Regions from separate parts of the Pseudomonas tremae genome, predicted to be linked through region 1. Evidence: predicted binding sites of a transcription regulator. Region 1 holds the regulator's gene; each other region holds the start of a gene.
What was found. Region 1 encodes sigma-54, which starts transcription at its own class of promoters, with help from an activator protein. Its sites were predicted from a motif close to ANTGGCATNNANNTTGCTNT; they were not measured.

Region 1 (10,111 bases):
GACGCCGTTCGTGTGGAGCGCACCGATGAAAAACAACGTACGACCATTATCACCAGTAGTCGCATGACCGTATTCCCTCAGAAGCAATATGCGGAGACCGACCAAGACGTTAGAATCGACGGCGCGGGCGGTGTCACTACGGCCAAGGGAATGAAAGCGTATTTGAAAGACAGCAGGATGGACCTGCTCTCCAACGTAAGAGGACAGTATGAGTCTCGTTAAAACTCTTCCTTTATTGCTCGGCCTGGGCGCAGCACTGGGAAGCGCGAGCGCCTGGTCCCTGCCAACTGACCGCGATCAGCCGATCCACATCCAGTCGGACGATGCCCAGCTCGATGACAAGAAAGGCGTTGCGACCTACAAGGGCAATGTCATCATCACCCAGGGCTCGATGAAAGTGACCGGCAACACGGTAACGATCACACGTAATGCCCAGGGCGAAGTCGACGTTTTCACCTCGGTCGGCAACCTGGCCTATTACGAGCAGAAGCCTGCGCCGGACAAGCCGATCGTGCAGGCGTATGCCGTCACTATTCAGTATTACGCCGGGCAGGACCGCATTGTCCTGATCGACAAGGCCAAGGTTATCAATGACGGCAATACCTCCGAAGGCGAGAAGATCGTCTACGACACGGTCAGGCAGGTTGTCACTGCTGGCCGCGCCAATGGTGGCACCAAGCTGACCACACCACGTCCGCGTATCGACATGGTCATCCAGCCCAAAAAGAAAACCGATCAACCTCAGAAGGCCCAGTAATGGCGACGCTCAAAGCCCAGCATCTGGCTAAAAGCTATAAGGGCCGACAGGTCGTGCGCGATGTGAGCATCTCCATCGACAGCGGCCAGATCGTCGGTCTACTAGGCCCCAACGGCGCCGGCAAGACCACCTGCTTCTATATGATCGTCGGCCTGGTGCGGGCTGATCAGGGTCGAGTACTGATTGATGATCTGGATGTCAGCCATCAACCCATGCACGGTCGCGCCCGCGCAGGTATCGGCTACTTGCCCCAGGAAGCATCGATCTTCCGCAAGCTGTCCGTGTCCGACAACATCATGGCGATCCTCGAGACCCGCAAGGAACTCGATGCCGGAGCCCGCCGCAAGGAGCTGGAAAGCCTCTTGCAAGAGTTCCACATTACCCACATCCGCGACAATCTGGGCATGAGCCTTTCGGGTGGCGAGCGTCGCCGCGTCGAAATCGCCCGCGCTCTGGCCACTGCGCCGAAATTCATCCTGCTGGATGAACCGTTTGCAGGCGTCGACCCGATTTCGGTGGGCGACATCAAGCAGATCATTCACCACCTCAAGGCCAAGGGTATCGGCGTACTGATCACTGACCACAACGTTCGGGAAACCCTGGACATCTGCGAAACTGCCTACATCGTCAATGACGGACAGCTGATTGCAGAAGGTGATTCAGAGACCATTCTCGCGAATCAGCTGGTGAAGGAAGTCTACCTCGGTCACGAATTCCGCCTCTGATCGACTGCCGCCGGCACATCGCGGCAGTGGAAGCCCGGGCAGCGTATTGACATTATTTTATTTGTCATAACGCTCTAGGCAAAGGTACAGGTTTCAGGCATATAATTTGCTTAATGATGGCGCTCCGGCGCCTGTAGTAGATGGCGCGTGTGCGCCGGCGAATAAGGTGTTTAGCCCCTGCCATGAAACCATCGCTAGTCTTGAGAATGGGCCAGCAGCTGACGATGACACCGCAGCTGCAACAGGCAATCCGCTTACTTCAGCTTTCCACTCTGGACCTCCAGCAGGAGATTCAAGAGGCGCTGGAGTCAAACCCTATGCTTGAGCGGCAGGAAGAAGGCGACGACTTCGACAACTCCGACCCGCTTGCCGACAACATCGAACAAAAGCCCAACCCAGATGTTCAAGAACCCACCTATCAGGAATCCGCGCCTACCGTGGACAACCTGGAGGACGGCGAGTGGAGCGAGCGCATCCCGAACGAATTGCCGGTCGATACGGCATGGGAAGACGTTTACCAGACCAGTGCCAGCAGCTTGCCAAGCAATGACGATGACGAGTGGGACTTCACCACCCGGACCTCGGTAGGCGAAAGCCTGCAAAGCCACCTGCTATGGCAACTGAACGTTGCGCCGATGTCAGACAAGGACCGCCTGGTAGCCGTTACGCTGATCGACTGCATTAACAACCAGGGTTATCTGGACGAGACACTCGAAGAAATCCTCGAGTCCTTCGATCCTGAGCTGGATATCGAACTCGACGAAATAGAAGCCGTTCTGCATCGCATCCAGCAGTTCGAGCCGGCAGGCATAGGGGCGCGCAACCTGAGCGAATGCCTGCTGCTGCAGCTGCGCCAGCTTCCGGCCAAAACCCCGTGGCTGACCGAAGCGCAACGTCTGGTTACCGACTACATCGACCTGCTCGGGAGCCGCGACTACGGGCAGTTGATGCGCCGCATGAAGCTCAAGGAAGATGAACTGCGTCAGGTCATCGAATTGATCCAGAGCCTCAATCCACGCCCTGGTTCGCAAATCGAGTCTACGGAAGCCGAATACGTCATTCCCGATGTAATCGTGCGAAAAGACAACGAGCGCTGGCTGGTCGAACTCAATCAGGAATCCGTACCGCGCCTGCGCGTCAACCCGCAATACGCCGGCTTCGTGCGTCGCGCCGATACCAGCGCCGACAACACCTTCATGCGCAACCAGTTGCAGGAAGCCCGCTGGTTCATCAAGAGCCTGCAAAGCCGCAACGAAACCCTGATGAAAGTGGCCACCCAGATCGTCGAGCATCAGCGAGGCTTTCTCGAGTACGGCGACGAGGCCATGAAACCGCTGGTCCTGCATGACATTGCCGAGGCAGTGGGCATGCACGAGTCGACCATCTCGCGGGTGACGACGCAAAAGTTCATGCACACCCCACGCGGTATTTACGAGCTGAAATACTTCTTCTCGAGCCATGTGAGCACCTCCGAAGGCGGCGAATGCTCGTCTACGGCGATCCGCGCGATCATCAAAAAACTGGTCGCTGCGGAAAATCAGAAAAAGCCGTTGAGTGATAGCAAGATCGCTGGTTTACTGGAGGCACAAGGCATTCAAGTAGCCCGTCGCACAGTCGCCAAATACCGCGAGTCACTCGGGATAGCGCCTTCCAGTGAGCGTAAGCGATTGATGTGATGCAGGCCGAGCCACAGCGTCCCGGTGACAGGCATCACGCCTGTCGCTTTATGCACTGGCAAAGGAGAAACTGTATGCAAGTCAACATCAGTGGACACCAACTGGAAGTGACCAAACCCCTTCGCGAATACATTGAGCTCAAGCTCAGGAAGCTCGAGGGGCATTTTGACAAGATTACGAACGTGCAGGTCACGATGGCGGTCGAGAAGCTAAAGCAAAAGATCGAAGCCACGCTGCATATCCACGGTGGAGAGGTCGTTGCCAATGCTCAACATGACGATATGTATGCAGCTATCGACCTGCTCACTGACAAGCTCGACAGACAATTGCTCAAGCATAAGGAAAAGCAGCAAAGCATCCTCAAAGGTGCGGCCGCTCGCTAACGCCCATTTAAATGATCCGAATTGAAAATATCCTGACCGCCGGCCGTTCACTTGTGAACGCGCCGGGCGGCAGTAAAAAGTCTGTACTCCAGGAAATCGCCAACCTGATCGGTCGCGAAGTCCCGACGATAGATACGGACACCGTATTTACCAGTCTCGTGGCTCGCGAAAAGTTGGGATCGACCGGTTTCGGCAATGGCATAGCCATCCCTCATTGCCGCCTTGCCGCCTGCGAGCAGCCTGTAAGTGCCGTGATTCACCTCGCCAACCCGATTGATTTTGACGCCATCGATGGTGCGCCGGTAGACCTGCTGTTTGTATTGCTGGTGCCACAAGCCGCTACCGATGAGCACCTGGAGTTGCTGCGCCAGATCGCCAGCATGCTCGACGATAAAGATGTGCGTAAGCGCTTGCGCAGTGCCACCAGTAACGAAGCGCTTTATCAAGTGGTGCTGGACGTACAGAACGGAAAGACCTGACCATGCGCATGATCATCGTCAGTGGCCGCTCGGGCTCGGGCAAAAGTACCGCGCTGGATGTTCTTGAAGACAGTGGCTTCTACTGCGTCGACAACCTTCCGGCCGGCCTGCTGCCAGAGCTGGCAGAGCGCGCGCTGATCAATACCGAGCTGGCCGAGCCGTTGCTGGCGGTTTCAATTGATGCACGCAACCTGCCAAGCCACCTGACCCGCTTTCCGCAAATGCTCGATGAAGTGCGCGCGCGCAATATCCAGTGTGACGTGCTGTACCTCGATGCGGACGAAGCAACGCTGCTCAAGCGCTTTTCGGAAACCCGTCGTCGCCATCCGCTGAGTACGGCAGATCGTTCACTGGCCGAAGCGATACGCGACGAGACCACCCTGCTCGGCCCGATCATCGACCTGGCCGACCTGAAGATCAACACCACTCACCTGAACCTCTACCAGCTGCGCGATGCGCTCAAACTGCGCTTGCTGAACAAGCCTGAGCCAGGCACCGCCTTCCTGATCGAGTCTTTCGGGTTCAAGCGTGGCATGCCTGTTGACGCAGATCTGGTTTTCGACGTGCGCTGTCTGCCCAACCCCTACTGGAAGCCCGAGCTACGCGACCATTCAGGCCTTGAGCAGCCGGTCATCGACTATTTGTCAGTGCAGCCCGATGTAGAAGAAATGTTTCAGGATATCTTCTCCTACCTCAATAAATGGTTGCCACGGTTCGCTGCCAGTAATCGTTCATACGTTACTATTGCCATCGGCTGCACCGGCGGGCATCACCGCTCCGTCTACCTGACAGAAAGGCTTGGTCAGGTCTTGCAACAATCACTCAAGAATGTTCAGGTTCGCCACCGCGACCTTAGCTGAAAGGATTTTCTCTGCGATGCCCGCCCGTCAAATCACCATTATCAACAAACTGGGTCTGCACGCCCGTGCCGCCGCCAAATTCGTGGGTGTCGCAGGCAAGTTTCCCTGCAAGATCAGAGTCGGCCGCGCGCCGGAAAGCATGGTCGACGGGAAAAGCATCATGGCGGTGATGATGCTCGCAGCGGGCAAAGGCACCGAGATCCATCTGCACACCGAAGGCGAGTTTGAACAGGAAGCGCTGGACGGGCTGGTAGAGCTGATTGATAACAAGTTCGACGAGGGCGAATAAGCCCTCGTACCAGGTACGTCACGCTGATGCTCGATGCATCACCCGCAACACTGCACCTGCAACCAGCTCAGGCCCTGCCCTGCCAGCAGCGCCATTCCCGCCATAAACAGAAGCGCCCCGACAACAAGACGCAACCGCCTCACACGGCTGATAGTAAGCACTTCAGAGCGCACGTGCAGACTCGCCTGATTTGACAGTCAGGCCAGTGCGGCTTCATAGCGTCGGGCAACTTCGTTCCAGTTGATCACGTTGTAAAACGCGTTGATGTATTCGGGCCGACGGTTTTGATACCGCAGGTAGTAGGCATGCTCCCATACGTCCAGGCCTAGAATCGGCGTATTGCCGTTCATCAACGGACTGTCCTGATTGCCGCTGCTTTCAACGACCAGCTTTTTGTCCGGGGTGACACTCAGCCAGGCCCAGCCGCTGCCAAAACGCGTCAATGCCGCCTTGGTGAAAGCTTCCTTGAAACGCTCGAAGCCGCCCAGCTGCTCATCGATTGCAGCCGCGATAGCGCCTTGGGGCAAGCCACCGCCGCCGGGCACCATCACTTCCCAGAACAGCGAATGGTTGGCATGGCCGCCGCCCTGATTGATAACCGCAGGGCGCAGGTTCTCAGGCAGTTGGCTGACGCTGGCCACCAGCTTTTCGACGGACCAGTCGGCAAACTCGGTTCCTTCGACCGCTGCGTTGAGGTTGGTGATGTAGGTCTGGTGATGCTTGGTGTAGTGAATTTCCATGGTTTGCGCATCGATATGCGGCTCGAGTGCATCGTAGGCGTAAGGCAGTGCTGGCAAGGTGTAGGACATATCAATGTGCTCCGTGGAAAAGGCCTGAGGAGGCCGTGGAATCGTGCTGTAGCGACGACCTGAGGCGCTCGCCGTTGCAGTTCAGCAGTCGATGGGTACGCGGATATTCGCCATGTTCACTGATGAAGCTCAGCAGCTCTGCATAGGTTTTGCTGCTGTGGCGCAGTGCAGCCTGGCGCAGGGACGGTGGCAGACGTGGGTTCTGCATGGTCTGCAACAAATGCTGATGGATCGCACAGAGGTACTCCGCGCTCTCCTCCGGCTGACCGAGACTGAGGTGCAGGTCCGCCAGGTTGTGATGGGAGATCACGCAGGCGGCAACGGCTTCGTCGACATCCTTCCAGCGTTCGAACAGCACTTGCGCCAGGGCCAGCGCCTGAAGGTACAACTCACGCGCCTCGACCCACTCACCAAGACTGAAACAGCGATTGGCCTGTTCAATGGTGCGTTTCCAATGCTGCATGACATACCTCCAGAGGCGCTGGCTGAGCGGATCAAATGACACAGGCAGCCAAAATACACCTTCAAATGATACTCATTATTAAATGAGATTCTGACTCAACACAAGCCTGCCGATGAGATTGATTCTTGAACGGGGTAACACAAGAGCGATCAGTCACTCATGAGTTCTGATCATGGAAGGATGATGCGAAGGGAGTGCGGCGGGGATCGTTCAAAAACTGCATGCCAATGCAGCGCATTGGCATGAGGAGTCGCTCAATTGGTGCCGGGGGTTCAGCTTCCCGCCACCATCATCCGTTCGATCAGTACCGAGCCTGTACGGATGTTGCTGCGTAATTCAAGGTCGCTGCCGACGGCGACGATCTGCTTGAACATGTCACGCATATTGCCAGCAATGGTCACTTCCTGAACCGGGAACTGGATCTCGCCGTTTTCGACCCAGAAACCTGCAGCCCCGCGAGAGTAGTCACCAGTCACCATGTTCAGGCCACTGCCCATCAGCTCGGTGACCAGCAGGCCACGCCCCATGCGTCGGATCAGCGCGTCCTGATCTTCTGTGCCGTGAGTGACGAACAGGTTGTGGACGCCCCCCGCATTGGCGGTACTCGGCATGCCCAGCTTGCGGCCGGAATAGGTGCTCAATATGTAGGAAACCAGGTCGCCGTTCTCGACAAACGGCTTGGCATAGGTCGCCAGACCGTCGCTGTCGAACGCCGAGCTGCCCATGGCGTGCATCAGGTGCGGACGCTCGTCGATGGTCATCCACTCAGGGAAAAGCCGTTGGCCCAGCGAACCTTCGAGGAACGATGATTTACGGTACAGGTTGCCGCCGGAAATCGCGCCGAGAAAACTGCCGAACAGGCCACCCGCCAGCTCGGCAGCGAACAGCACTGGCACTTCACAGGTTGGCACAGGACGCGCGCCCAGACGGCTCGCCGCACGCAGTGCAGCCTTGCGACCGATGCTCTGCGCGTCGGCCAATAACTGGCCCTTGCGATTGACGTCATACCAGTAGTCGCGCTGCATCTGGCCGTCGCCCTCGGCGATCATCACGCAACTGAGGCTGTGCCGGGTCGACGCATAGCCGCCGACAAAGCCATTGCTGTTGCCGTATACACGACAGCCCTGATGCGTGTTGAGCGTGGTGCCGTCCGCATTCTTGATGCGGCTGTCGGCGTCGAACGCAGCCGCTTCACAGGTCAGCGCCTGTTCGATGGCCTGTTCGGGGGTGATGTCCCAGGCATGATACAAATCGAAATCCATGACTTCCTTGGCCATCAACGCCGCATCGGCCAGACCGGAGCTTTCGTCCTCGGACGTATGCTCGGCGATCGCCAGTGCGGCAGCGACCGTTTCGCGGATGGCATCGGCGCCTGTTGCCGACGTACTGGCAGAGCCTTTGCGCTGCCCTACGTACAAGGTGATACCGAAGCCCTGATCGCGATTGAATTCGACTGTCTCGACTTCACGCTGACGGACCGATGTCGACAGCCCCTGATCCACCGACACAGCGACTTCGCAGGCACTGGCGCCCTGACGCCTGGCTTCAGCGATGATCTGCTCGACCTGTTCCTGCAGCTCGGGCAAGGCCTGTGGGCCGACGCTTTGGGTTGCACTCATGACTTTCTCCATCAAATTCTTCTTTCAGCACAGGCCGAATACCGACCGGGCCGGACAAGCGGCCCTCGACTGGTTATCATGGCGGCGTTTATTTGCGGACTGCCCCCATGGTTGATTCTTACGACGACTCCCTCGACGGGGAGAAAAGCAAAACCCAGGTCAAACGAGAGCTGCATGCTCTGGTTGATCTCGGCGAGCGACTGACAACACTCAAAGCCGATGTACTGGCCAAGCTGCCTCTGACCGACGCCTTGCGCAAGGCTCTGGCTGAAGCGCCCAAACACACGGCCAATATCGCCCGAAAACGGCATATTCTGTTCATTGGCAAGCTGATGCGCGATCAGGACCAGGAAGCCATTCTGGTGCTTCTGGATCAACTCGACGCATCCACTCGCCAGTACAACGAACGTTTTCATAATCTGGAGCGCTGGCGAGATCGCCTGATCGCAGGTGATGACGCCGACCTCGAGAAATTCGTTGTCGAATACCCCGACGCCGACCGTCAGCAACTGCGTTCGCTGATCCGTCAGGCGCAACACGAAGTTGCACGCAACAAACCGCCGGCCACCAGCCGCAAAATCTTCAAATACATCCGTGAGCTGGACGAACTTCAACGCGGACTGCGTTGATGTCGACCTCGGGGCCGGCAACAACCGGCCCCGACTCACAATCAGTTACCCGTACCGCCAACCGTGATCGCGTCAATTTTCAGCGTAGGCTGCCCCACACCAACCGGCAATGACTGACCATCCTTACCGCATGTACCAACGCCGCTGTCCAGCGACAGATCGTTGCCGACCATCGAAACCCGGCTCATCGCTTCTGGCCCATTACCGATCAGGGTCGCACCTTTGACCGGCGCAGTGATCTTGCCGTCTTCGATCAGGTAAGCCTCACTGGTCGAAAACACGAACTTGCCGCTGGTGATATCAACCTGACCGCCGCCGAGGCTGGCGCAATAGATGCCTCGCTTCACCGACGCGATGATTTCCTGCGGATCGCTCTGCCCGCCCAGCATGTAGGTGTTGGTCATGCGCGGCATTGGCAGATGCGCATAAGACTCGCGACGACCGTTGCCAGTGCTCGCCACGCCCATCAGTCGTGCATTGAGCTTGTCCTGCATGTAGCCCTTGAGCACGCCGTTCTCGATCAGCGTGGTGCATTCGGTTGGCGTGCCTTCGTCATCGACGCTCAGCGAACCTCGACGCCCGACCAATGTGCCGTCGTCAACGATGGTGCAGAGTTTCGACGCGACCATCTCGCCCATGCGTCCGCTATAGGCCGAACTGCCTTTACGGTTGAAATCGCCTTCCAGACCGTGACCCACCGCCTCATGCAGCAAAACACCGGACCAGCCGGAACCGAGCACTACAGGCAAGGTGCCTGCCGGCGCCGGGATAGCTTCGAGATTGACCAGCGCCTGACGTAACGCTTCGCGGGCGTAGCCCATCGCACGATCGTCAGCGAGGAAATAACGGTAGTCGGTACGCCCGCCTCCGCCATGCCCGCCACGCTCGCGACGGCCGTTCTGCTCGACGATAACGCTGACGTTGAAGCGCACCAGCGGGCGCACATCGGCAGCCAGGCTGCCATCAGCGGCCGCGACCAGAATGCGTTCCCAGACCCCGGCCATGCTCACCGACACCTGCTGGATACGCGAGTCCAGCGCGCGCGTCGCGACGTCGATACGCTTGAGCAACTCGACCTTCTCGGCTCGGCTCAGCACTTCCAGCGGGTTATCCGGGGCGTACAACTGGGCGACGTCCTGCGACGTGAACGCCTGTACCCGGCCATTCTGACCAGCGCGGGAGATCGAGCGCGCAGCGCGGGCAGCCGTGAGCAGAGCGTCATGGGTGATAGCGTTGCTGTACGCGAAACCGGTCTTTTCTCCCGACTGGGCACGTACGCCCACCCCTTGATCAAGGTTGAAGCTGCCTTCCTTGACTATGCCGTCTTCGAGTGACCAGGACTCGGAAATCATGCCCTGAAAATACAGATCAGCCGCGTCGATACCAGGACCGGCAAGCTCGCCGAGCACCGATTGCAGGCTG
Region 2 (10,111 bases), 2.5 Mb from region 1:
TGTATTCAGCAACGCCGACGGCGAGGCGACAGCCACTTTCCGCCACTTCATTGGCGGACAGCAGGCCTGCATGGCTGATTTCACGGCATTGTTCGCGCCGAATGTGAATGCCTACCAGCGCCTGTTTCATCCCTATGCCTCGCCCAACAATGCCTGCTGGTCCCACGATAATCGCGCCGCCGGACTGCGTATTCCGGCGAGTGCGGCGGCGGCCAGAAGAGTGGAGAATCGTCTGCCGGGCGCAGACGCCAACCCTTATCTGGCCATTGCGGCGAGCCTTGCGGCGGGGTTGTACGGTGTTGAACAGGGCCTGGAGCCGACTGCGGCTATGCAAGGCGAAATCGAGGTGCCAGAAGAATTGTCACTTCCTTGTACCTTGCATGCCGCTCTCGAACGTCTGAAAAGCAGTGAGCTGGCCAAGGAACTGTTTGGTCATGAATTCATCGAAGGCTACGTCGCGTCGAAGGCTATGGAACTGAGCAGTTTTTTCGACGAGATCACCCCCTGGGAACGGCGCGTTCTGGCTGCTCAGGTTTAAGAATCGCAGTATCGGGCTTGTCCATTCGGACGACTCCTTATTTTTGGAAAGTTGATGCGCCAAATCTGGAAATCCTTTCGAGCGCTTTATTTTGCCTCGTTGATGATGTTGATCGGCTCGGGTCTGCTGAGCACTTATCTGGCCCTGCGCCTGGCGGCTGATCAGGTCGACAGCTTGTGGGTGGGTGCTTTAATGGCTGCCAACTATTTCGGTTTGGTGCTGGGCGGCAAGATCGGCCACCGTCTTATTGGCCGTGTCGGCCATATTCGCGCCTACGCCACGTGCGCCGGGATTGTCGGGGCGGCTGTGCTTGGGCATGGCCTTATCAGCTGGCTGCCAGCGTGGCTGGTGCTGCGGGTAATCGTCGGCCTGGGCATGATGTGTCAATACATGGTCATCGAGAGCTGGCTCAACGAACAGGCCGAGGCCAAGCAGCGCGGCATGGTGTTCAGCGGTTATATGATCGCTTCCTATCTGGGGCTGGTGCTTGGCCAGCTGGTGCTGGTGGTTCACCCGCAACTGGGCCCTGAGCTGCTGATGCTGGTGGCATTGTGTTTTGCACTGTGCCTGGTGCCCGTCGCCTTGACCCGCGCCATTCACCCGGCGCCTCTGCATCCGGCTCCGCTGGAGCCCCGGTTCTTCATGAAGCGCGTTCCGCAGTCACTGACGGCGGTGCTTGGGGCAGGTCTGATAATCGGTTCGTTCTATGGTCTGGCACCCGTTTACGCCGCCGAACAGGGGCTGTCTACCAAACAGGTCGGTTTGTTCATGGGTTGCTGCATTCTGGCCGGCTTTCTGGTGCAGTGGCCGCTGGGCCTGCTTTCGGACCGCTATGATCGCTCGGTGCTGATGCGGGTGTTTGCGGCTGCGCTAGTGGTGGCGTCATTGCCGCTGGCGGTATTCCCCAGCGTGCCGGTTGAAGTGTTGTTCGGTGTCGGTTTTCTGGCATCGCTGATGCAATTCTGCCTTTATCCGCTGGCGGTGGCATTTGCCAATGACCACGTCGAGGCCGAGCGTCGTGTGTCGCTGACTGCCATGCTGCTTATGACCTACGGTATCGGCGCAAGCATCGGCCCGCTGGCTGCGGGTGTGGTCATGAAGGTTTTCGGCGGCCACATGCTGTATGTGTTTGTCTGCGGCGCTGCGGCGATTCTTGTATTGCTCATCAGGCCGAAGGCTGTCACTCACCTGCACCAGGTGGAGAACGCTCCGCTGCACCACGTTGCGATGCCGGACAGTATGTCCAGTTCACCACTGGTGGTGGCGCTCGATCCGCGTGTGGATGAGCAGGTGGTCCAGGAGCAGATGCAGAATACCGTCGAGCCAGAGACTGTCGAGCCACAACCGGAGCCAGAGTCGGAGCTTGAACCGGAAGCGGTGGCTGACGTCGAGCCTGAGGTGGCGGAGGAAGTGCGCGAGGGCGAGAACGAGACCTGGAAGGCCTGAGGGCAGCAGAAGGGGGGATGCGATTGCGGCGTGGCTGCCGCAATCAGCCGCAATCATTGGCACATGTTCTTTGCTGTCAGAAGTCGTCGTCTTTGTCGAAGCGACGTGCTTCACGCTGTAACTGATAGACGAATCGTTCGACCTGACGCTGCACCAGCCCGCTCATGTTGTGAAAGCGTACGCCGGCAAATGTAGTGTGAAACCTTTCTTCGAAGTGCAGATGGCGCAGCTCCACGGGAGCGGTCATGGCACCGAAGGGCAGTTTGGCGATAAAACGATCGTAGACCTGGCCCAACTGCATACGGTCGGAAACGTCGCCTTCGAAACGCAATTTGCAGCCGGTGGCAGAAATATCCAGCAGTTTGCCGGTGAGCGTCGTTTTCATGCGCTCGCCACCGATCTCGACATCAACCAGTTGAGCCAGCTTCAGGGCTGCGCGGAAGGCGTTGCGACGCTGGTGGTAGATGACTTCATCGGGCATCGGGCCGCGGTACGTACGCTGGCCATCAATCTCGAGGATTTCCATGGGCGCCGAGCTTTCCCAGGCAATGCGCACGCCGTCGTGAAAACCTTCTACGCGATAGGATTCGCCATTACCGATAAAGCGTTCGCCGTCGCGGGGTATCATCTCGTCGAGCGCCATGGTGTTGCTATCGCGGTCGACTTCCAGGAGGTAGCTCTGAAAACGCTGGGCGCGCTCATTGAAGGTAATGATCAGCGGATCATGACTCTCGACCAGCAGCCGCAGGTTTGCGGCAATTTCCAAAGGTGTGTTGAGGACCTTGGGGGGCTGCGGAGCATCGTCCGCGCTTGAGCCATTCACGTTCTTGAATCTCCAGGCAAAATACTACGGCAACGCAACAACAGGCATTCTGCCACTACGCACGACACCTTGGTACAGGAAGTTACGCCTGACTCAGAGGGCGGGGTTTTGCTCTAAGCGCAGTTGAACCGCGACTGTCGTAGAGCGTTGGCGTATCGCCGCCGTTCAGTATACGCAGCTGATGGGCAGTGCTGACCTGTTGCAACTGAATAAGACTGCCGTTCCGATCATTCAGAACCTGACATTCATTGATCAACGCGTTCAGTTCGTCGCCCGCCGTCAACAATTGCTCACCGATATCCGACTGGCTGGCCAGTTGCTGGAGACCGTCGCGATTTGCAGGCAGGCCAACACTGGCTAGCAACTGGCTGCGTTTGCGACCATGTTGGTCGAGCAGAATGACCAGCGCCTGTTTCTGCGCCAGTACCTGTTCCATATCGCCCATGTCGCGGCCATGAAGTATCACTGATTCGGCCTGCAACAGCTCAAGTAGCTGACGGCTCGAAGCAATGTCATCGGTGAACATCTGCAGCAAATTAGTGTCTTGCATCGCATGCTCTGGTTTTTAAGCGTCCAGAATATCCAGCGCGAGCCGTGGCTTAGCGTTGGGTTTCGAAATTCAACAGTTTGCTGGCAACACGGTTGCTGTCGACCTTGTAGCTACCGTCTGCGATGGCCTGCTTGAGCTCGGCGACGCGTGCACTGTTGACGGTTGGCAGATCGTTCAGCTTGTCCGTGATGTTGTGCAACTGCTGAGCCTCACTGCTCAAGGAAAACGTTTCCCCGGTGCTCTTGACGCCTGCGGTGGCAGCAGGTGCTAGTGCATCGGTTTTAATGGTTTCTTTATTGGCGCTGGCACGGTTCGTGCTAGAGACAGTTTGTGAATTGTTAAGGCGACTGAAATCTATGACCATGATTGAAAAACCTCTGGGTGTTTGGACGCTTGCCTTGTTTTCGGCCAACCCCAATTAAACTTTAGGCGGATTGTGATAAAGCTTCTCAATAGATGCTTTCCACCGTCGGACATTCTCCGCAGTCTAAAAAAAACCCACCCTTTGCGCCAGCATCAATGCATCACATGGCCACTTCCACCTGACCAGGGCCTGTGACACTGGCTTTTATCACCCGCTGTGAATTGAGGTTCTTCACCCGAATCTGTTCGTTGAAACCGCCGTCGGACATCGCTTCCCCTGGCATCCGCACCGCCAGCGTACCGGTGCGGGCTATGATCACCACTTGATCACCCTTGTGAATCATCTGCGGCTGCTCGAGTGCCACAGGCGTGACGACTTGATCGATAACCATTTGTCGGACAACCTTCTGACCGACTGCCTGATCAAGTGATGCCAGAAATCCCTGCCCCAGGCTGCTCACATCACGCTCGCGCATGGCAACGTCCTGTTCGGTCACGATGGCGTCGCGTTTGAGCGGACGCATGACCGTCACGACGTTGCGAAACAGCTGAACCTGGGCAGGTACGAACACTGTCCACGGCGAGGAGCCTTCACAGCGCACGCGCACTGTTACCCGGCCAACCGGACGCGGGCTCTCCAGGCTGGCTGTCAAATCCTTGTCGCATGCAGCCATCCGCAAACGCGGGTCCAGCTGCTTTACCTGTATGTCATGACGTCCATCAATCTGGTTGGTTGCCAAATAGTCTTCTACTGTGAACTCAAGAAACCCTTGGGTGACGCCGATAAGCTGTTCAGGCAGTGTGAAATTCTCTGCACGGACGAGGTTGCTGGCGCCACAAAGGCACAGCAGAGCGATTGCGCACAGAAGCCTGCGGGTTTCTAATGCGAAGTGTCGAGAAATTGTCGTCTTTGCGTTCATGGAATTACAAATAGCAAAGCCCGTGCCGCTTGTTGATCGAGTGCACGGGTGGCGGTCATTTTGGTTAGGGGGTTCGGCATGGCAGGTGTAATGGATTCAGTAAACCAGCGAACTCAGCTGGTGGGTCAGAATCGCCTGGAGCTGCTCTTGTTTCGTCTCGACGGCAAGCAGCTCTACGGGATTAACGTCTTCAAGGTAAAAGAAGTACTGCAATGCCCCAAACTCACCATCATGCCCAAATCGAGCAAGATCGTCCGGGGCGTCGCCAGCATTCGGGGCGGCACCATTCCGATCATGGATCTGGCAATGGCGACAGGCTCCGCCGGGATGATTTCGCTGGTTAATTCCTTCGTCATCATTACCGAGTACAACACCAAGGTTCAGGGTTTTCTGGTGCATTCCGTTGAACGCATCGTCAATATGAACTGGGAAGAGATCCATCCGCCGCCCAAGGGCACCGGGCGCGATCACTACCTGACGGCCGTGACCCGTGTCGATAATCAGTTGGTGGAAATCATCGACGTCGAGAAAATTCTTGCCGAAGTGGCACCGGTCTCCGAAGAGATTTCGGTGGGTGTCATCGATGCAGACGTCAAGCACAAGGCCGTGTCGATGCGCGTGCTGACGGTCGACGACTCTTCTGTGGCTCGCAAGCAGGTCAGTCGTTGCCTGGAAACTGTCGGGGTGGAAGTGGTAGCACTCAACGACGGTCGTCAGGCGCTGGATTACCTGCTCAAGCTGGTCGCGGAAGGCAAAAAACCGGAAGAAGAGTTTCTGATGATGATCTCCGACATTGAAATGCCGGAGATGGATGGCTATACCCTTACTGCGGCGATACGTAATGACCCGCGCATGCAGAAGATGCACATCACCTTGCACACTTCGTTGTCCGGAGTGTTCAACCAGGCGATGGTCAAGAAGGTTGGCGCTGATGACTTTCTCGCCAAATTCCGGCCTGATGACCTTGCCGCCAGGGTTGTTGCGCGGATCAATGCAGCAGAATAATCAGCCGGGGGCGTCGTCCCCGGTGATTCACATGATTTGAGAGGCGGCACCTTGTCTACGGGTAATTTGGATTTTGATCAGTTCCGGGTATTTCTGGAAAAAGCCTGTGGCATCTTGCTTGGGGAAAACAAGCAGTACCTGGTGTCCAGCCGCCTCAACAAATTGATGGAGCAGCAAGGCATCAAATCGTTGAGCGAGTTGGTCCAGCGTATCCAGACCCAGCCGCGCAGTGGTTTGCGTGAGCAGGTGGTCGATGCGATGACCACCAACGAAACCCTGTGGTTTCGCGATACCTACCCGTTTGAGGTATTGAAGAACAAGGTTCTGCCCGAGCAAATCAAGGCAAGCCCTGGTCAGCGCCTGCGCATATGGTCGGCAGCCTGTTCGTCGGGTCAGGAACCGTATTCGCTGTCGATGTCCATCGATGAGTTCGAACGCGCCAACCCGGGCCAGCTCAAGTCGGGCGCGCAGATTGTTGCAACCGATCTGTCAGGCTTGATGCTCAATAACTGCAAAACCGGCGAATACGACAGCCTGGCGATTGGTCGCGGTCTTTCACCTGATCGTCTGCAGCGTTTTTTTGACGTGAAAAGCCCGGGCCGCTGGGTGGTCAAGGCGCCGATCAAAAGCCGTGTGGAGTTCCGCTCGTTCAACCTGCTCGACAGCTACTCGGCGCTGGGCAAGTTCGACATCGTGTTCTGCCGCAACGTATTGATCTACTTCTCGGCAGAAGTGAAGAAAGACATCCTGCTGCGCATCCACGGCACGCTCAAGCCGGGCGGCTACCTGTTCCTGGGCGCCTCCGAAGCGCTCAACGGTTTGCCGGACCACTACCAGATGGTTCAGTGCAGCCCGGGGATCATCTACAAGGCCAAGTAATAACTGCTGGCTGCTGTTCATAAAGAGACCTTCGGGTCTCTTTTTTTATTCCGCGTCTCAATGTGGTATTGCTGAGGGTGTCATTTAGTCAAACCGTAAAGGAATGAGTTATGCCACACAGCAATATATCCAGCACGCCGCGCCAGCAGTTGACCGAACGCGTCTTGCAGGCCAAGGCAGCCAAGAACCTGACCTGGGCGGCGCTTGCCAATGACACCGGGTTGAGCGTGGTCTACGTCACTGCAGCGCTGCTCGGCCAGCATCCTCTACCGCAAGCGGTAGCCGAGGTGGTCGCCGAGCGTCTCGGGCTGGACAGAGACGCGGTCGCAGAACTGCAAACCATCCCGTTGCGCGGCAATGTCGAAGACGTTTCCAGTGATCCGACAATCTATCGCTTCCACGAAATGGTTCAGGTTTATGGCACCACGCTGAAGGCTTTGGTACACGAGCAGTTCGGCGACGGCATCATCAGCGCAATCAACTTCAAGCTCGACATCAAGAAAGTCGAAGATCCAGAAGGGGGTGAGCGAGCCGTGATAACCCTCGATGGAAAATTCCTGCCCTACAAGCCGTTCTGAGGACGCTGAGATGAGTGATAAAGGAAGACCGCCATTTCCACCCTTTACCCTGGAGACTGCAGTCCAGAAAGTTCGTGGCGCCGAGGATGGCTGGAATTCGCGCGACGCGGCTAAAGTCGCTTTGGCCTACACCGAAGACACCTATTGGCGTAATCGTAGCGAGTTCATCAATGGTCGCGCAGAGGCTCAGGCCTTTCTGGAGCGCAAGTGGCGCAAGGAACTGGACTACCGCTTGATCAAGGAACTCTGGGCATTCACGGATAACCGCATTGCCGTGCGCTATGCCTATGAGTGGCACGACGACTCGGGCAACTGGTTCCGTTCCTACGGTAATGAGAACTGGGAGTTTGCCGCAAATGGCCTCATGCAACGGCGCTTTGCCTGTATCAACGATCTGCCGATTGCTGAGTCCGAGCGCAAATACCATTGGCCGCTGGGGCGGCGACCTGATGATCACCCGGGGTTGAGTGAGCTGGGCCTCTGATTGAGCTGTCTGGCGTACCGTGTACGCCGGCTTTACTGTTGGTGCCCGACTAATCGGGTACAAGCGAAGCGTCGCCCGACGACCTTCGGGGCGACGCTCGCAATGGCGGGCTCGCTTGAAGCGACACACACCATACTGGCAAAAAAACGGCACCCATCTTGCCGCTTTACCCCTCACAGCGGAAATGCCTTGCCGCTTTTCTGGCATTGCCGCCTCCGCGTTGCCTGCAACCCTTGCAATCATTGGCTTTTGCAACATGGCACGCCGATTGCTTTGTCAGTAACAACAGAATCAGGTCAACCGGCAAAGGTTTCCCGAAATGAGCATCAGCTTCGATAAAGCGTTAGGCATACATGAAAAGGCCCTTAACTTCCGGGCTCAGCGGGCAGAGGTGTTGGCCAACAACATTTCCAACGCTGACACTCCGAATTTCAAGGCTCGCGATCTGGAGTTTTCTTCGGTGCTGGCTGCCGAAAACGACAAGGCCCAGAACGGTCATTTCGCGCTGAACAAGACCAACAGCCGTCATATCGAAGCCGAGGGCATGGGGAATGACGATGGCACGCTGATGTATCGCACGCCGTCGCAGCCTTCGCTGGACCAGAACACCGTTGACTCGCAGGTCGAGACGGCCAGTTACACCGAGAACGCCATGGGCTTCCAGGCCAGCTTCACATTGCTCAACAGCAAGTTCAAAGGGCTGGTTGCAGCCCTTCGCGGAGAGTAAATCATGTCACTAGCCAATGTGTTCAACATTGCCGGTAGCGCCATGAGTGCCCAGACCACGCGTCTGAACACCACGGCCAGTAACATCGCCAACGCCGAGACCGTGTCGTCGAGCATGGACCAGACCTACCGCGCCCGTCATCCGGTGTTTGCCACCGTGATGCAGGGTCAGCAATCGACAGGTGGTTCGCTGTTCCAGGATCAGGGTGAGGCGGGGCAGGGTGTTCAGGTCAACGGCATTATCGAAGACAGTTCCAACCTCGAAGCGCGCTACGAGCCCAATCATCCTTCCGCCGACAAGGACGGGTATGTCTATTACCCCAACGTCAATGTCGTGGAAGAAATGGCCGACATGATCTCCGCCAGCCGGTCTTTCCAGACCAACGCCGAAATCATGAACACCGCTAAATCCATGATGCAGAAGGTTCTGACCCTCGGTCAGTGATAGAAGGCGAACGTTATGGCCGTTGATAGCACCTCATCAAACAGCGTTTCATCGACATTTTTGAACACGCTGCAAAACCCGACACCTACCGCGACCAACTCGACCGGTACGCTGGGCAAGGATTCTTTTCTGCAACTGCTGGTTACGCAGATGAAGAACCAGAACCCGCTGGACCCACAGGACAATACCCAGTTTGTGGCTCAGCTGGCCCAGTTCAGCAGCCTTGAAAGCATGCAGAACCTGACCAAGACGGTTGACACGATTGCCGGCAGTTACAAGTCGTCACAGGCCTTACAGGCGTCGTCGCTGGTGGGCCGTTCGGTGATCATCGATTCGGGCAGCACTTCTGTCGATACGAGCAAGGGCCTGACCGGCTCGATCGTGGTTCCGGGCGCCAGCTCGGTGACAACGGTCAAGGTTTACGACGCGCAATCCAATCTGGTCGACAGCGTCGATCTTGGGGCGCAAAAAGCCGGCACTACCAGCTTTGCCTGGGACGGTACGGATTCAAGTGGTACAGCACTTCCATCGGGCACTTACAGCTTCAAGGCCGAGGGCTCGATCGACGGCAAGAACACGCAACTTTCGACTTATCTGCCCGCCACGGTTCACAGCGTCACGCTGGGTGTCAACGGTGCTGAAACAACGCTTAACCTGGCCAGCGGCAGTGTTGCCCTGTCCAAAGTTCAAACCATCGGATTGTAGAGCCGCTACGGCGCAGGAGTGAAACATGTCTTTCAATATCGGCCTTAGTGGGCTCTATGCTGCAAACAAAAGTCTCGACGTTACCGGCAACAACATTGCCAACGTAGCGACTACCGGTTTCAAATCATCGCGTACCGAGTTCGCTGACCAATACGCTCAGTCGATCCGTGGCACGTCGGGCAAGAGCAGTGTCGGCAGCGGTGTTACCACTGCAGCGGTTTCCCAGCAGTTCTCGCAGGGCAGCCTGACCACCGGTACTGCCAACAGCCTGGACCTGGCCATCAACGGCGACGGCTTCTTCATGCTCAGCAATAACGGCGAGAAGCTTTTCACCCGTGCCGGTGCATTTCACACCGACAAGGAAGGCTACGTCGTCAACAGCAGCGGCATGAAGTTGCAGGGTTACAACGTGGACGCCAGTGGTTCGGTGGTAACCGGTGCGCTCAGCGATCTGCGTGTGGACTCGTCCAACCTGGAGCCCAAGGCCACGACCACCATCACCAACTCGGCCAACCTGAACTCGACGACTCCCATGCCGTCCGTTGCGACTTTCGATGCCACTGACACCAAGACCTACAACACCAAATACAGCACGCCTACTTACGACACCCAAGGCAATGCTCATACCCTGGATCAGTATTTCGTCAAG
Region 3 (10,111 bases), 2.5 Mb from region 1:
CCGCAGGGGCAACTGACGCTGAGCGATGGTGGTCGTGAGTGGTACGTTCACATCCAGCACGTCTTCCTTGAGCGCGTTCACCCAGCGCTCATCCTGATCATCAAGGTCGGACTGGAAGCCGGCATCGAGCATCTCGCGGATCGGCTCGATCATTGAGTACGGCATGGTCACGTGCAAGTCGCCGCCACCGCCATCCAGCTCGATATGGAACGTGGAGATCACCACCGCCTCGCTTGGCCCGACGATGTTGGCCATGGCCGGGTTCACTTCAGAGTTGATGTACTCGAAGTTGACTTCCATGATCGCCTGCCAGGCTTCCTTGAGGTCGATGAAGGCCTGATCCAGCACCATGCGCACTACACGCAACTCGGTCGGCGTGAATTCACGGCCTTCGATCTTGGCGTGACGGCCATCGCCACCGAAAAAGTTGTCCACCAGCTTGAACACCAGCTTGGCGTCGAGAATGAACAGCGCCGTGCCGCGTAACGGTTTGATCTTGGCCAGGTTGAGGCTGGTCGGGACGTACAGCGAATGCACGTACTCGCCGAACTTCATGACCTGAACACCGCCCACCGCCACATCCGCCGAGCGGCGCAGCAGGTTGAACATGCTGATACGCGTGTAGCGGGCGAATCGCTCGTTGATCATTTCCAGTGTCGGCATGCGCCCACGGACGATCCGGTCCTGACTGGTCAGGTCATAACTTTTGACACTGCCAGGCTCGGCAGCGTTGTCGGTCTGAACCATCCCGTCGTCGACGCCATGCAGCAGCGCGTCGATCTCATCCTGGGAGAGCAGGTCTTGCACGGCCATGTGAGGATCCTACTGCAATACGAAATTAGTGAAGAGCAACTGTTCGATCACAGTCTTGCCGAGTTCTTTCTGGGCCACTTCCTGAATGCTCGCGGTCGCTTTCTGACGCAGCATTTCCTGACCGATCGGCGACGCCAGCGATTCGAAGGGGATGGCTGCGAACAGCATCACCAGATTATTACGAATCAGAGGCATGTGTACTTTAAGCGCCTCCATGTCGGCAGCATTGCGGCCCAGCATGGTAATGCTGACCTGCATGTAACGCTGACGGCCATTGGCGTTGAAGTTGACCACAAAGGCGGGAGTCATCGGCTCGAACACCGCCACTGGCTTGGCGTTGGCCGCCGCGGCTGCAGCAGCCGGGTCTTCCTTGCTCTCGCTCTTGTGCATGAGGAACCAGGTCGCACCCACCGATAAGCCCACCGCCAGCAACAGCGCCACAACGGCGATTATGATGAGCTTGAGTTTACCTTTGCCTTTGGGTGCGGGATCTTTAACTTCTTCGCTCTGCGCCATGCCAATAATCCGTCACTATTCAAGAGTTTCTTCAATACGTGACAGAGGCAGAGCAAGTGTTATGCCAGAGTTGTGGGAAACGGGAGATGTGCCTGACACGACTGGTTACGCAGCCGGGTCATGCAGCAATAGACAGGACTCCTGCCCCGATGCTCGCAACGGGTACAGGAGTTGAAGGAACATGGATGCAGCAATCAGCCCGGTATCAGGCGTAATAGTCGATCTCGCTGGTGCCGATCACGCGTGCCGCCGGCTGGCTGACAGGTACGGCGGCGTCAATGCCAGCAATATCATCCGATGTATCGCTGGTATTTAGGCCATTTCCACGACCACCACGCTGAGCGCGACTTGCCTGCTCTTGAGCCTGTTGCTGAGCCTGCTGTTGCGATTGATCGGAAACGTTGACGTCGACGTTGCCCAGCCCTTGCTGAACAAATGACTCGCGCAGCTTCGACATCTGGTTTTCCAGCGCGTCACGCACGCCTAGATGAGCGCTCATGAAGGTCACCTGGGTTTGCTGATCCGGCGCCATGTTGATGCGGATATCCAGACGACCAAGCTCGGCAGGCTCAAGCTTGATGTCGGCGGTCTTGAGGTTCTGGCTCGACAGGTACATCACGCGATCGACAATGCCTTCGGTCCAGCCACTTTGATGCATGGCCAGCGGCTGATTCATCAACGGCGCAGCAGGTGCGGCCGCAGTGCGTGCAGGCTGCGCGGCCTGACTGAGGGCAGCCAGACGATCAGCGAAATTGTCTACACGCGTGTCACCGGCAGCCCCTTTGACGTCCTTCAGGCCCTCGCCGATCAGACCGCTGAACGATTTGTCGCTGCTCTCGGTACTGCTTTCATCCGATGGCAGTTGCTCACTCAAAACCGACAGGTTATTGACTAAATTCTGCGTTGGGTCAGCCTCCGCGTTCGAAGGCGTCGCCTTGTTGGCGGCTTGGGCATTCTGCGCGGCCAACTGGGTTTTCGCGGTGGCATTTTCAAGCGCCAACTGCACGGCATCAAGGCCATCCAGCGGGTCGGCATCCGGATTGAACGCGGCTTCGGCTTTTGCAGGAACCGCCGCCTGACCAACTGCCAGCGATGCGATCGCCGGTGTGGCGCTGGCGTCTGGCGTCTGCGGCTTGACTGCCGAAGCAGCTGGCAAGGCAGGCATTTGTGCCGCCATTGCCTGCAAAGCCGGGTCCAGAGCGGGGTCGACAGCTACCTGACCTTCAGCCAGCGCAGGGTCGGCAGATGCCTGTGCCTGAGCATCATCCGGGGCGGTTTCGGACTTGGCGGCGTCGCCATCCGCAGCAGTGGACTTGGCAGGCAAGTCATTGCCGCTATCGGCAACGGTCGACTTGTCAGCGGCATTCGACGGGTCGTTTACCGGCTTGTCCTTACCTGCGGCAACCTTGTCTTTGTCAGGCGCCGACTTGTCACGGCTCTGCTTGACCGGCGCATCGTCACGTGGCGCCACGGTATCCCTGGTCTGCTTTGCATAGACGTTGGAAAAGCTGGAAGCCCCGTCTTTGCTGCTGTCGGCGGATTTGACCGAATTATTGACGGCACCGGACCTGGAGGTCGCAGCGTTCGTGGCCTGAAGAAGGGCATTGGTGGAAAGTGGCATTTCGGTCTCCGCATAAGCAGCTGGTAATCGCCTTACCACCAGAACTTAGCAATATGCGGGCCAACTCGTGAAAGCGGCCAGATCGGCCGAAAGCGGCAGATCAGCTGATGAAAAACTGCCGCTCTGCGTTGAACAGACCACGGATGGTCAGGTACTCGTTATCAATCTTGCCGACCAACTCTGCCAGCCCCAGCGACTGATGCTGACGGGCACGATCTTCAAGCTGTCTGCACAGGTCGGAAAGACGCAACGCACCCATGTTGCTACTGCTGCCTTTGAAGCTGTGGGCCGTGAGGCTAAGCTCCTGCAGGTCCATGTTTCCGGTCTCGACAGCCTGGCGAAGTTGCACAATGCGCTGTTCGGAATCCTTGAGAAACACATCCAGCAATGTCGGATATTCATCCTCCATGACTTCCTGCAGAGCATTCAACACGCTGTAATCCAGATGAATCGACACTTGTTCACTCCTTGATCAAGACTGTGGAACGGATTATGCCACTCCCTCCCAGGTAAATTCCACGCACGCGGTCCTGCCATCCCTGGACCAGTTGGCCTTGTGACTCAACTCGCGCACCAGACGCAGCCCGCGACCGTACAGCTTATCGCTCGCAGGTTTCAACATATGCAGCCGTTCTGCATCAAATCCGTCACCACTGTCTTCGACGCTGAGGGTCAGGCGCCCTCCTTCACCGACAGGTTCAACGTGCAGAGTCATGCGGATGAACCCTGACTCCAGAGCGCCAAGACGCTCGGCCCGCTGCTGATAATAAAGCGCAAAACCCGCCGCATCATGCTTCAGTGCAGAATCCAACCCTAGCACGCCGTGCTCCAGCGCATTGCTGTACAGCTCGCCCAGTACCATATGTAACGCGGCGCCCTGATTGCGCAAACCATGCACTTCAAGCAGCAATTGCAGCACGTAAGGCAGCGGATTGAAACGCCTGAGGGTCGAAGCACGCAGTTCGAAGCTCGATGACCAGTCCAGCGGGCTCGATGCGCCGCTGTCGGAGTACGTCAGGGCAGGCAGGCGGTCAAGCGGCTCTTCGACCGCGCTGATTTCAAGCAGGCTTACATCGTCTCGGGCCTTGCCGCCAAAATCGTTGAGTGCCTGAAGAATTTCCTGGATCAGCAGTTGCGGCTCGCGATTGGCGGACAGCACGCCGCGCAGACGTTGCGCGCCGAATAACTCATCACGGCTGTCGCTGGTGTCGAGCACGCCATCGGACAGCAGGAAGATCCGGTCGCCCGGCGCCAACGGGTAGACCTGGGTGTGCGCGTCGAACGCATCGACACTCAAGACGCCCAGAGGCAGGTGATTCGACGCCAGCGGCACGTGCTCGCCTTCAGTGCCACGCAGCAGATAACCATCCGGCAATCCGCCGTTCCACACCTCGACCTGACGCTGCTGGAGGTTGACGCACAGCAGCGTCGCACAACAGAACATGTCCACCGGCAAAATGCGCTTCAGCTTGGCATTCATCTCACGAAGAATGGCCACCAGACCGTAACCCTTGGCGGTCATGCCATAAAACACCTCGGCCAGCGGCATGGCGCCCACGGCAGCCGGCAGTCCGTGGCCAGTGAAGTCCCCAAGCAACACCTGCATATGACCTGCCGGGGTGTAGGCGGCCAGCATCAGGTCACCGTTGAACAGCGCATAGGGCGACTGCAGGTAGCGGATATTGCCCGCCCCCAGACACCCGGCATGTGCCACCTGATCAAACACGGCTTTGGCGACGCGCTGTTCGTTAAGCAGGTATTCATGATGTCTGGAAATCTGATCACGCTGCTGACGAACAGTCTCGTGCAGTACTCGCAAGCGGTTCATGGCATTGATCTTGGCGGCCAGAACCAGGGGATTGTAAGGCTTTGACATGAAATCATCGCCGCCAGCATCCAGACAGCGCGCCAATGCCTCACCTTCGGTAAGCGAGGTCAGGAAGATGATCGGCACCAGCGACTCGCCTGACAGCGCCTTGATCCGCCGTGCAGCCTCGAAACCGTCCATGACCGGCATCATCGCGTCCATCAGGATCAGATGCGGGCTTTCAGAGGTGAACATCGCCACGGCTTCGACGCCATTGGCAGCACTCAATACCCGGTGCCCCTGACGCGCAACGATGGTCGACAGCAGCAACCGGTCACTGGTGCTGTCGTCGGCAATCAGAATGCAGAGGTTTTTCAAGGAGGACTGCAAAGGTTCAGCCCAGCTGGAACAGCTTCGAGAAGTTTGAAATGGCGAGGATCGTGCAGACATCAGGCGTGCAGTTGATCAGACGCACCACCGCTTTATCGCCACCGGCATGATCACGCAACAGCAACAGCATGCCCAGCGCCGAGCTGTCCAGGTAATGCGTGCCACGCAGGTCCACCACGTAATGCAGGTCCTGCGGACAGTCCTCATAAGCCTCGCGAAATTCCTGATGGGCGGAAAAATCAAAGCGCCCCTCAATGAAAAGGGTCAGTTGTCGACCATCTGCCGAACGTTCGGACGTGACTGTCATGGGAACTCCGAGGTGTTTCATCAACGAGACATTGAGAGCGTAGACCAGACCAACAGAAGGCCAGGTCTGATTAGGTCAAAAATCAGAATGGTTCATGACGCGGCAGTCGCTGCGACAGTTCGTCCAGCAGCTTTTGCTCGCGCTTGTCTTCAAGCTTGCGTGCTTCGTCCATGTACCGCTGCACCAGCTTGCGCAGGCCTTCGACCCGCGCATAGCAGTCCTGCCAGGCCGTACGCGCCCGAGCCAGATTGGCCGTGTGCCATTCGAGGCTTTTATATTGCTGTGCAACCGCGACGTCCAGCTGACTGAGAAAGCGTTGATAGCCCAGCAACCATTGCCCGGAAACCCCGGCACTGCCGCGCTGCAACCATTGCTGCTGATAATCCTGGCGGAACTGGTCCAGCTCCTGCAGTTTGTTGTTGGCCAGGTTGACCTGCCCCTGAAAATGCCCGAGACGCTGAGCCGCCGTTCGCTCGGCAGTCTCGGCCATCTCGACCACAGGCGCCAGGCGCGCCGCTCTACTCTGAGCCATCGCCTATCAGCCGCCAGGTGCCGGGGCAAATATCGATGCAAGCGCTTCGCCACTGCCCTGCATGCTTTCATTCTCGCGCAGCGCCTGGCGCTGATAACGCACCAGCACCGGATGCAACGCGATTGCCATATCGGTTTCGCGGTCGCCACCGGCTACATAGGCGCCCACGCTGATCAGGTCACGGGTCTGCTGATAGCGTGACCACAGTTGCTTGAAGTGTTGCGCCTGGGCCATATGCTCCGGGCTGACCACTGCGGGCATGACCCGGCTGATGGACGCTTCGATGTCGATAGCCGGGTAATGCCCCTCCTCGGCCAGACGCCGGGACAGCACGATGTGGCCGTCGAGCACGCCTCGTGCGGAGTCGGCAATCGGGTCTTGCTGGTCATCGCCTTCCGACAGCACGGTATAAAAAGCGGTAATCGAACCACCGCCCTTTTCGGCATTACCGGCGCGCTCGACCAGTTTTGGCAGGCGGGCGAACACCGACGGCGGATAACCCTTGGTGGCCGGAGGCTCGCCAATTGCCAAGGCAATCTCCCGCTGAGCCTGAGCAAAACGGGTCAGGGAATCCATCAGCAACAGGACGTTCTTACCCTTGTCGCGAAAATATTCGGCAATTCGCGTGCAATACATGGCCGCACGCAGGCGCATAAGCGGCGCATCATCGGCTGGCGAGGCAACCACCACCGAACGCTTCAGGCCCTCTTCGCCGAGAATGTGCTCGATGAACTCCTTGACCTCCCGGCCCCGCTCGCCGATCAGGCCGACGACGATAATGTCCGCTTCGGTAAAGCGCGTCATCATGCCGAGCAGCACACTCTTGCCCACACCCGTACCCGCAAACAGGCCAAGACGCTGGCCACGCCCGACTGTCAATAAACCGTTGATGCAGCGAATGCCGACATCCAGCGGCTGACTGATCGGGTCGCGCTTGAGCGGGTTGATCGTCGGGCCGTCCATCGGCACCCAGTCCTCGGCCTTGATCGGCGAGCGCCCATCCAGCGGACGACCGGCGCCGTCAAGCACCCGCCCCAGCATGCTCATGCCCATCGGCAGACGTCCGGTGTCAGCCAGGGGCACAACCCGCGCACCCGGTGCGATGCCTGCCACACTGCCTACCGGCATCAGAAACACCTTGCCACCGGAAAACCCCATCACCTCGGCTTCGACTTCCACCGGGTGATGGCTGTCGTCGTTGATGACCATGCAGCGACTGCCCATTGCCGCGCGCATGCCTTCAGCCTCCAGCGTCAGGCCGACCATGCGCAGCAGGCGCCCTTCGACCACAGGCTGGGCAGGCAGGCTGATCGACTCGGCGTAGGTGCCGAGTCGCTTGCCGAAGCTGGTGCGATCAAGGCGCATCGAGTGTGTCCGCGTCAGGTTCTACAGCACCACCGGAGGCTTTTACCGGCGCGGCGTCCAGATCGACATTCAGGTCTGCCGCAGCCGGATGAGTGATCTGCTCGTGCAACTGATCATGCATCCTGGAAATCGCCAGCGCGATGCGCGTTTCGACGCTGGCGTCGATGCGGCTGTGCTCGGTTTCGATCCGGCAACCGCCGGGCAGCAGGTCTTCGTCTTCGACGATTTTCCAGGCCTCCTCATGGCGCTCGCGCATCGCTTTGACCAGCAGGAAATCCTGGGGGTTGATAAAGATACGCAGGTTCTGAGCACCCATCGGCAACAGCTTCAACGCATCACGCAACACCGTGGCGATCTGCCCGGAATCGGTCACCAGCTCGCGCTGAATGACCTTGCGCGCGATGTGCTCGACCAGATGGACAACGGCTTTTTCGATCTGCGTATCCTGCTCGGCGATAGGCTCCAGCAAATGCCCCATCAACTGTTCAAGGCTGGCGATTTTAGCCGCCAATGCAACCTCAGCCTCTTGCCGAACCTTGAGCTGGGTGCTGTGAAAGCCTTCTTTTTCGCCGGTGGCAAAGCCTTCGTTCCAGGCCTCCTGGCGAATGCTCTCCAGCTCTTCGAGGGTCAGCGGCTGAACTTCGTCCAGCGGCACCTCTTCCATCTCGAGCGGTTCGTCGGCAGGCTCCGGTTCGGGTTCAGGCTCGGGTTCCACATGCGGGTCGAAGCTGGGTAACGCCCAGATATCGAGCGTCCCGGCGTCCTTGGCGCGAATGAGGTCGCTGGCCAATTCTTTATTGGGAGTGGACATGAGTCAGCTGAATCCTTAGATCATTTCCTCGCCGCCTTTGCCACCGAGTACGATCTCGCCGGCCTCGGCCATACGACGCGCGATGGTGAGGATTTCTTTCTGGGCAGTTTCCACATCGCTGACACGTACCGGACCCTTGGCTTCCAGGTCGTCGCGCAGCAGTTCGGCGGCACGCTTGGACATGTTCTTGAAAATCTTTTCCTTGATCGCTTCGTCCGAGCCCTTGAGCGCCAGTACCAGCACGTCCGAGGATACTTCGCGCAACAGCGCCTGGATACCACGGTCGTCGACATCGGAAAGGTTGTTGAAGACAAACATGAGGTCTTCGATCTGCACCGACAGGTCTTCGTCGACCTCGCGGATCGAGTCCATGAGTGCGCCTTCGATAGAACTGTCGAGGAAGTTCATGATGTCTGCCGCACGCTTGATACCACCCAGCGTGGTACGCGACGTGTTGGCATTACCAGAGAACTGCTTCTCGAGAATCTGGTTGAGTTCTTTCAGCGCGGCAGGCTGCACCGTGTTGAGCGAGGACACTCGCAGGATGATGTCCAGACGGACTTTGTGGTCGAAGTGCCCGAGCACTTCACCAGCCTGGTCGGCATCCAGATACGCCACCACAATGGCTTGAATCTGCGGGTGCTCGAAACGGATCACGTCGGCCACCGCGCGCGGCTCCATCCACTTGAGGCTGTCCAGACCGCTGGTATTGCCACCCAGCAGGATACGATCAATAAGACCGTTAGCCTTGTCTTCACCCAATGCCTGGGTCAGCATTTTGCGGATATAACCATCGGAACCGACGCCGAGACTGGTCTGATCGCCGACGATGTCGACAAACTCGCTCATCACCTCTTCGACCTGCTCGCGATGCACGTTGCGCATCTGAGCCATGGCTACGCCCACTTTCTGGACTTCTTTGGGGCCCATGTGCCGCAGCACCTGAGCCGCGTCAGTTTCACCCAGAGAGAGTAACAATACTGCCGCTTTTTCAACTTTCGAGAGTTTGGCTACCATGGCTCGTTCATTCATCAGTGTTGATCCACTCTTTCACAACCTGAGCCACACGGCCAGGATCCTCAGCCACCAAACTCTTGATTGCATTCAGCTGTGCGTCATAACCCTCGGTAGGGCTAGGCAGCAAGATACTCTGCGGTCCACCCAGGCTCACGCGGTCGTTGGACAGCTCGCCGTCCAGCCCGCCCATGCCACCGAGCTCGACATCGCCACCGCCGAAAGCGGCCAGTTGCTTGCTTTTGCCGTTGGTGATGTTGTTCAGCACAGGGCGCAGTACGCCGAAGACCAGGATCAGGATGAAAATCACACCCACGGCCTGCTTGACGAGGTCCCAGAACCAGGGCTGCGAGTAGAACGATGCCTCGGGCAAGACTTCTGCACGCTCGCTGGAAAACGGCACGTTGATCACGCTGACGCTGTCACCGCGGCTGGCGTCGAAACCGACAGCATCCTGCACAAGACGCGTAAAGCGGGCCAGATCTGCGGCGCTCCACGGCGCCCGGCTGACTTCACCGTTGGCAGCATTGGTCTTGACCATGTCGTCGACCACCACAGCAACCGACAAGCGCGTCAAGCGACCCTGCTGTTGCTTGGTGTGACTGATCGACCGGTCCAGTTCGAAGTTCTTGGTCGACTGCACACGCTTGTCAGCTGGAAACGGCGCCAGTGCAGGCTGACCGGTGGCCGGGTCCATGATCTGCTGACCATTGGCATCCAGCAGCGGCTGGCCCGGGGCAATAGGACCAGCAGCACCTGCGCCACCTGCTCCGGCAGTCTGCGGAGCCGTCGCAGGGCCGGGCGGCTGATTGCTCAATGCACCCGGAACCCCGCCCGAGCCTGAACTGCTGGAGCGTTGTTCGTTGACCGACTGCTCGCTGCGCAGGGCAGGCTGATCAGGGTTGAAGCTTTCTGCGGTCGATTCGACAGCACTG

Region 2: the regulator sigma-54 is predicted to act here: its motif matches at 7,842-7,861, upstream of flgB (flagellar basal body rod protein FlgB).
Region 3: the regulator sigma-54 is predicted to act here: its motif matches at 2,996-3,015, upstream of I9H09_RS08695 (flagellar hook-length control protein FliK).

The regions. Positions count from the first base shown of each region.
Region 1 covers NZ_CP066270.1:4,329,087-4,339,197, forward strand. The annotation lists gene lptC (LPS export ABC transporter periplasmic protein LptC) at 1-222, shown strand, start outside; gene lptA (lipopolysaccharide transport periplasmic protein LptA) at 209-757, shown strand; gene lptB (LPS export ABC transporter ATP-binding protein) at 757-1,482, shown strand; gene I9H09_RS19595 (RNA polymerase factor sigma-54) at 1,665-3,158, shown strand; gene hpf (ribosome hibernation-promoting factor, HPF/YfiA family) at 3,233-3,541, shown strand; gene ptsN (PTS IIA-like nitrogen regulatory protein PtsN) at 3,553-4,020, shown strand; gene rapZ (RNase adapter RapZ) at 4,023-4,880, shown strand; gene I9H09_RS19615 (HPr family phosphocarrier protein) at 4,897-5,169, shown strand; gene I9H09_RS19620 (superoxide dismutase) at 5,367-5,978, opposite strand; gene I9H09_RS19625 (DUF2753 family protein) at 5,980-6,441, opposite strand; gene pmbA (metalloprotease PmbA) at 6,714-8,060, opposite strand; gene yjgA (ribosome biogenesis factor YjgA) at 8,168-8,689, shown strand; gene tldD (metalloprotease TldD) at 8,731-10,111, opposite strand, start outside.
Region 2 covers NZ_CP066270.1:1,831,566-1,841,676, forward strand. The annotation lists gene I9H09_RS08480 (glutamine synthetase family protein) at 1-538, shown strand, start outside; gene I9H09_RS08485 (MFS transporter) at 593-1,984, shown strand; gene I9H09_RS08490 (flagellar brake protein) at 2,061-2,807, opposite strand; gene I9H09_RS08495 (flagella synthesis protein FlgN) at 2,890-3,357, opposite strand; gene flgM (flagellar biosynthesis anti-sigma factor FlgM) at 3,407-3,721, opposite strand; gene flgA (flagellar basal body P-ring formation chaperone FlgA) at 3,882-4,640, opposite strand; gene I9H09_RS08510 (chemotaxis protein CheV) at 4,719-5,645, shown strand; gene cheR (protein-glutamate O-methyltransferase CheR) at 5,697-6,524, shown strand; gene cynS (cyanase) at 6,635-7,102, shown strand; gene I9H09_RS08525 (nuclear transport factor 2 family protein) at 7,113-7,586, shown strand; gene flgB (flagellar basal body rod protein FlgB) at 7,906-8,313, shown strand; gene flgC (flagellar basal body rod protein FlgC) at 8,317-8,757, shown strand; gene flgD (flagellar hook assembly protein FlgD) at 8,773-9,462, shown strand; gene flgE (flagellar hook protein FlgE) at 9,488-10,111, shown strand, end outside.
Region 3 covers NZ_CP066270.1:1,871,014-1,881,124, reverse strand. The annotation lists gene fliM (flagellar motor switch protein FliM) at 1-813, opposite strand, end outside; gene fliL (flagellar basal body-associated protein FliL) at 823-1,329, opposite strand; gene I9H09_RS08695 (flagellar hook-length control protein FliK) at 1,535-2,950, opposite strand; gene I9H09_RS08690 (Hpt domain-containing protein) at 3,051-3,407, opposite strand; gene I9H09_RS08685 (ATP-binding SpoIIE family protein phosphatase) at 3,441-5,147, opposite strand; gene I9H09_RS08680 (STAS domain-containing protein) at 5,152-5,454, opposite strand; gene fliJ (flagellar export protein FliJ) at 5,537-5,986, opposite strand; gene fliI (flagellar protein export ATPase FliI) at 5,993-7,351, opposite strand; gene fliH (flagellar assembly protein FliH) at 7,341-8,162, opposite strand; gene fliG (flagellar motor switch protein FliG) at 8,178-9,194, opposite strand; gene fliF (flagellar basal-body MS-ring/collar protein FliF) at 9,187-10,111, opposite strand, start outside.